One region of the Mesobacillus subterraneus genome, then DNA from elsewhere that is predicted to be linked to it. Evidence: riboswitches for the same ligand, from Rfam matches in the RefSeq annotation. Region 1 holds a riboswitch; the other holds the start of a gene.
The links. Region 1 has a riboswitch for cobalamin ahead of LC048_RS20615 (acyl-CoA thioesterase). Riboswitches for the same ligand answer to the same signal wherever they lie in the genome.
Positions count from the first base shown of each region.

Region 2: it holds a riboswitch for cobalamin, as region 1 does, so the genes downstream of both, LC048_RS21900 (ABC transporter substrate-binding protein) here and LC048_RS20615 (acyl-CoA thioesterase) in region 1, are expected to answer to the same signal.

Region 1 is NZ_CP129019.1:3,954,163-3,957,581, reverse strand. Features, by position in the region: partial or broken gene LC048_RS20625 (sodium-dependent bicarbonate transport family permease) at 1-665, shown strand, start outside; gene LC048_RS20620 (carbonic anhydrase) at 679-1,161, shown strand; cobalamin riboswitch at 1,438-1,622, shown strand; gene LC048_RS20615 (acyl-CoA thioesterase) at 1,786-2,295, shown strand; gene LC048_RS20610 (ribonucleoside-diphosphate reductase subunit alpha) at 2,273-3,419, shown strand, end outside.
Region 2 is NZ_CP129019.1:4,203,677-4,207,095, reverse strand. Features, by position in the region: gene LC048_RS21910 (FtsW/RodA/SpoVE family cell cycle protein) at 1-463, opposite strand, end outside; gene LC048_RS21905 (hypothetical protein) at 761-1,537, shown strand; cobalamin riboswitch at 1,605-1,786, shown strand; gene LC048_RS21900 (ABC transporter substrate-binding protein) at 1,975-2,928, shown strand; partial or broken gene LC048_RS21895 (FecCD family ABC transporter permease) at 2,894-3,419, shown strand, end outside.

The sequences.
Region 1 (3,419 bases):
ATTACATTTCTTGATGAGAGCGGTACATCTTATGAAGGGTTCATGAATGCTTTGGTTGTTTTAATGGAGAGTCCGGCAATTTTAGTATCTTTACTGTTATTAAAAATAGCAGAGAGCAAAAAAGATCTTCCGGTTTATCCCACCCGGAATTTGGGCTTTATCCCTGCATCCTCAAATTTAATAGATAAGGAAGTGCTAAGGGAAAGCATTTTTGGTAAAAGTATTTTGCTCCTTGTTGGCAGCCTGTTAATAGGCTGGGTTCTTGGTGAAAATGCAGTTCCAATGGTAAAGCCTCTATTATAGACTTATACAGCAGTGTATTAATTCTTTTCCTTTTAAATATGGGATTGATTGCAGGAAAACGCCTGCCAGAGGTAAAAAAACACGGGGTGAAATTGCTGGCATTTGGTTTGTTTACTCCCCTTTTGTTTGGCAGTTTAGGCGTTCTCGTAGGGGATTTTGTTGGCTTATCTTTAGGGGGAGTTACATTAATGGGAGTATTGGCTGGAAGTGCTTCATACATTGCTGCACCCGCAGCCCTTAAAACTTCAGTCCCAGATGCAAACCCATCCATATACCTGGGTTTATCTTTAGGAGTCACTTTTCCATTTAACTTAATAATTGGAATACCCGCCTATTATGAAATCGCAAAATGGATACAGTAAAGGAGAGATTTTCATGTCAACATTAATTAGTTCAGCAACGAAAAAAACAATGATCATAACAGGTGTTAATGAGGCGATTTATCCTTTATTTCCAGAGATAACATATAAAAAGAATAAAGATATGATGATTCTTAACAGTTTTGGGGCAGTTATTACCCAGCCTTATGGGTGCTTGATTCGAAATATCATTCTAGCGATCTATAATGAACTGGTGGATGAAATCTTTATAATCGGTGAAATGGAAAGTAAAGAAGTCAAACTAAATATGTCAGATAAAATAAAAGAACATGGAGTTTCAGAAGAAATACTCAAGACAATTAACTACATTGATGTAGTGGAGCATGATGTAATCAACTGGTTAACAGGACCACAAAATATTGAAGATGTCATTAAGAAGAATAAAGACTTAATAAAAGGTCATCCATTAATTCCAAAATCAATACCTGTCCATGCTTACATTGCCAATCCAGAGACTGGGGAGTATTTTCCGGTTTAAGAGAAGAACGTTAATCATTTTAAAACAGGAAATAGTGCCTTTAACGAGGTTCGATTGATGCTCCTTCCACTTTATTGGCGAAAAATAAAATAGATCGACCACATTTTTAAATAGATCAGCGGATTTTTGATTTTATCGACCACTTTCCGAAATATATCGACCAGAACCACTGGAAGGAGGAAAATGAAAAATAGTTGAAAAAGCTGTCAAGATGATTTACTATCAATTCATAACACGATATATTGTGTTGGTAAGTGACTTTTATAACTAAATATTGAAATTACCGGTAAGTATGGTGTCTGAACAAGACTTAATAGGGAATCTGGTGTGAATCCAGAACTGTTCCCGCAACTGTAAGTGCTGACGAAATAAGGATGAACCACTGTCTAAAAAATAGATGGGAAGGCCTTAAAGTAGGGTGAAGCACAAGTCAGGAGACCTGCCATATTTATTCGTGTTATCTTCTTCGGGAATAGGGAAGGTATACGGATAAATTGATAGACTCATGCTGTTTTTTTGCTGCTTCATATGAGCTGTTAATAGATCAACGTTACTTAAGCCCATCTTTCGAGATGGGTTTTTCTTATTTTTCAGGGAACATTTTTTACACACAGGAGGTCAGAAATGGAAGGATTATCAGCAAATGTGTCAAGGACTTTTCAGAACAGGCTCGTTTTGCCGCCGGATACAAACCATCTTGGCACGATTTTTGGCGGAACCGTGCTGTCTTATATTGATGAAATTGCCGCAATAGCAGCAATGAAACACAGCAGAAGGGCTGTTGTCACCGCATCGATTGACTCGGTTAACTTTTTGTCTTCCGCTGTAGTGGGCGATATTTTAACACTCGAAGCGGTCGTCATTTCAACTGGCAGGACGTCGATGGAAGTGTTTGTGAAAGTGGAAAGTGAAAACTTGAAAACTAGCAGAAAAACGCTGACGACCACTTCGATTCTTACCATGGTCGCGAAGGATGACAACGGTGCACCTGTACCGGTTGCGAAGGTCATTCCCGAAAATGATGAAGAAAGGCAAATGTTCAAAACTGCCGATATGAGGAGGCAGCGCAGGCTGGAAATGAGAAAAAGTAATCAAGTTGGAGGGATAATTGATGAATATCCAAGTAAAGGATGAAATTGTAGCCAAACTGATTGCAGAAATAGAGTCTTCGTTCCCTGAATTGGACTTTCAATCGTTCAAAGAGAAGGTGGACCAAGCACTTGAAGTGAAGGATATGACAGTGAATCAGGTTGAAAATATGCTGATTCTGACCGCAGTTGAACGAATCGGCCGAAACGAACCTGAATGGACATATGTGGCAGCGGGTTTTTATCTGAAAAAATTATACAAGCTAAGCGCAAACTTTCGTAATACAAAAATAGAATCTGGTTACGGTTCTTTCTACGAATTGATCAATAGTTTAATAGAGATTGGGATTTATGACAGTCGAGTTTTAACATCCTACTCCCGAGAAGAAATAGATCATTTGGAGAAAGTCATTGATCCCGAAAGAGACAAGCTGTTTACTTACATAGGCCTTGTGACCATGGCGGAAAGATATCTGGCACGCACACAAAATGGCGATTTTGCCGAATTGCCACAGGAGCGGTTCATGATGATTGCCATGACGTTGCTGGCTGAAGAACCAAAGGAAATACGGCTTCAGTTAGTGGAAGAGGCATATTGGGCGCTTTCCAATCTATATATGACGGTCGCCACACCGACATTATCGAATGCTGGCAAAAGCTATGGTCAATTATCGAGCTGCTTTATTGATACTGTTGCTGATGATTTAAGGAGCATCTACGACTGTAATACAGATATCTCCACCTTGAGCAAAAATGGCGGCGGTATTGGCGTCTATCTTGGGAAAATCAGAAGCCGCGGCAGTGATATCAAAGGTTTTAAAGGGGTCAGTTCCGGAGTTATTCCCTGGATGAAGCAGCTGAATAACACCGCTGTTTCTGTTGATCAATTAGGGCAGCGCCAGGGCGCGATTGCCGTGTACCTCGATGTGTGGCATAAAGATATCTTCCCGTTCCTTGATGCAAAACTGAACAATGGTGACGAGCGACAGCGGACGCATGATTTATTCACTGGCATATGCATCCCCGATATATTTATGGAACAAGTTGAAAAACGAGGCGATTGGTATCTGTTCGACCCACACGAAGTAAAGAGGATCATGGGATTTTCGCTTGAAGATTATTTCGATGAGGAGAAGGGGGCTGGCTCTTTCCGTGAAAAATATTGGGACT
Region 2 (3,419 bases), 250 kb from region 1:
CAAGCTTGATGAAAAGCAGGAAGTCAGTCTGGAGTGTCTTTCTTGTATGCTTTTTATGGTGAGTATAGATCGTGCTGCTAAGCGCAAGAATCAGAAAGACTTTCATGAATTCTGAAGGTTGGATGGAACCGAAGGGCTCGATGAAAAACCAGCTTTTTGCGCCATTCCTTTCTTCGGCTATGCTTGCAGGAGCGAAAAAAAGGAAGACGAGCAGGAAGACTCCGAAGCCATACAAATACCAGCTGAGCTTCCGGTATTGTTCACTGTCGAACATCATTACAACCGCAATGATCCCTGACCCAACTACGTACCAAAAGATTTGTTTATATAAAAAGTTCTGTCCAAAATATTGCCCTGTTCTCTGTGCGCTGTAAATCGCGAAGCAGCTAGTCAAAAAGAACAACAATAAAAGGAGCGTCAACGTCCAATCAAATCGATCGATTTTTTTAATAGGCTTTTCCATTTGCTACACCCTGTCTCCATCCGTTTTTACAATATTATGCTAGCAGAGTTGAATTATCCTTACAATCCCTTATCAGGTAACATATTCCTACTCAAGTAATAGACGAATGAAATGGGAGAATAGTTTCTTTTGTAATAGGGATTCTTAAACGTGTTCGTACGATAATATTTATGTTTTTGAAGAGTCAGAATAAGATATTTTCATGGGTTTTTGTTAGAATGGAAGAAGTGATATTTGTACGGAGTCAGAGTGTCGCTGGCCATCATGCAGCTGAGAATTTTCGGGAGGTCGTGCTTTTTGAAAAAGAACCATCCTTATAGCAGGGATATACTATATGTCCATTTGAACGAGCGGGACCAGTACGTGCTCTCGCATGGTATGGAATTTCATGAATTTGCAAGGTCACTGTCTGATTCGCTTAACCATCTGCTGCTGCTGAAGCATCGTTATGAGGATGGTGAGTTCAATAGACATACCTTATTTGAATTTGTACCTGAAGACAGCGTTGAAAAGTTGGTCGCCGCAAATGTCCATGCATACGGTGATTTTTGCTGGATCGATTTTGAGGAAGTGGAAGCGCTGAATGTGCTGACGGTCCAGGAGATTGCCGAGCTTCTTTATCTAGGCCATATCAAGCACCATTTGAAGCAGCCATTTTATAACCAGCTCAATAATCGCTTTGTTTTTCTTTCCCATGAGGATGGCTGGTTCAACAAAATATACTACCGCAACTTTAATGATTTTTTCCGGATGCTCGGTACGGTCCTGTCCGGAAAGCTAGGTGAAATGAAACCAGAAAAAACATTGCTGGGAATCAGGAAAAAGAAGTCCTACCCAGCTATCAGCAAGGAAATCCTGAAATCATTGACGCCTGCGATGAAGGAAGGGGCGGTTTTTTCGCTCAAAAACATCCAGCAAAACCGCAGCAGAATTGAAATACCGATTTGGATCATCGGAGATTTTGCCAATATGGATGACATGCATGATGAATATAAAGAAGCAAGCCGCAGTAATCCTGACGGCAGGCTAGTTTTTGATAAAAAAGTAAAAGAGTGGAGTCTGCTTGCCCAATAAAGTCGGAAAAGCAAAATTTTTGGAGCAATTTCTGGCAAATCGTGTATAATGGGGTTTAGCGGAAAATTACATATCGAAATGAACAGGTGTCTTTTTAAACAAGACTTAATAGGGAAGTTGGTGAAAATCCAACGCGGTCCCGCCACTGTAAATGGGAGCAAGCTGCATTATGCCACTGTACAAACGTATGGGAAGGCGCAGCGAGCATTGACCATGAGCCAGGAGACCTGCCTGTCCATTGCACCAGCAAACCTACGAGGATAGGGAGGTGCCGACAGGCTCTATGTCTTTTATGAGGATAAAAACATTTGCTTACTCGGACATCTCCCCTTCAGGTGGAGATGTTTTTTTAGTATTTATAGCTTTGTTGAAGTCGAAATGCTGGTATTTAACAGCCTGATTAGACGAAGCTAACCGAAAAATTGGAGGAGAAGCAAATGAAAAAATTATTATTATTGTTGATGACAGCCATGATCTTGGCTGGCTGCGGTACAGAAGCACAGCCTGAAAAGAAGGAAAACGAAAAAACCGCGCAGGAGCAGAAAACAGGATTCCCTGTCACGGTAAAAGATGCGCTTGATGAAGAAGTGGTCATAGAAGAAAAGCCTGAAAGAATCATTTCCCTGATTCCGAGCAATACGGAAATTGTATACGCACTTGAGAGCGGAGAGGCGATTGTAGGCGTCACTGATTTCGATAATTATCCTGAGGATGCAATGTCAAAGGAAAAAATCGGCGGCATGGAATTCAATATTGAAAAAATGATTTCTCTGAAGCCAGACCTTGTCCTTGCTCCTGGTTCAACTGCGGACACTGTAAAAGAAGGTCTTCAGCAGCTAAAGGATGCGGGAATTGCTGTTGTCGTTGTGAATGACGCACAGTCATTTGAAGAAGTATTTGTATCGATCGAGATGATTGGCAAGGCCATTGGCGAGACAGAAAAAGCCGATCAGCTTGTAGAAAAGATGAATAACAGTTTTGCAGAATTGAAAAAGAAAGCTGAAGCAATCAAGCCGGAAGAGCAAAAAACGGTCTTTGTAGAAGTCTCGCCTGCGCCGGAAATCTACACTGCCGGCAAAAACACTTTTATCAATGAAATGCTTGAGTTGATTGGTGCGAAGAACGCTGCCGGAGATCTGGATGGCTGGCCGAAAGTTGACCCTGAAGCAATCGTCGAGCGTAATCCCGATGTGATTGTGACAACCTATGGATATTATACAGACAAGCCAATCGAACAGGTTCTCGCGAGACCAGGCTGGAATAATGTAAAAGCAGTCAAGGACCAGCAGGTATTCGATGTCCACTCTGACCTCGTAACCCGTTCTGGCCCAAGGCTCGCTGAAGGAGCAGAGGAGCTTGCAAAAGCCATTTATCCAGACATTTTTAAATAGTAAAGCAATAGCCTATCTGATCACGGCAACGTTTTTAATCATTTCCATGCTGCTAGGCATATCAATCGGAACGGTTTCCATCCCTGTACCCCGCTATTATTAAAATCATTGGTGCTGAGATTTTCCGCTACCAGGGACAGGGAATCGATCCGATGCATGCTAGTATTGTCATGGATATCAGGCTGCCGCGTGTTTTGCTGGCAGGGCTAGTCGGTGCGTCCCTTGCCATTGCCGGTGCGGCATTCCAGGGACTGCTCCGTAACCCGTTGGCAGATCCATATACCCTGGGGATTTCATCAGGGGCCTCCATCGGTGCGGTCATCACGCTGTTTTTTGGGATCTCAATGCCGCTGGTTGGGGCATTCACGTTGCCGGTGCTGAGCATTTTGTTCGCATTCGCAACCGTGTTGTTTGTGCTATTTTTTGCCCGGAGAGTCGACAGACTGCTCAGGGTTGAGACGATTATTCTGACTGGAATCATTCTAAGTTCA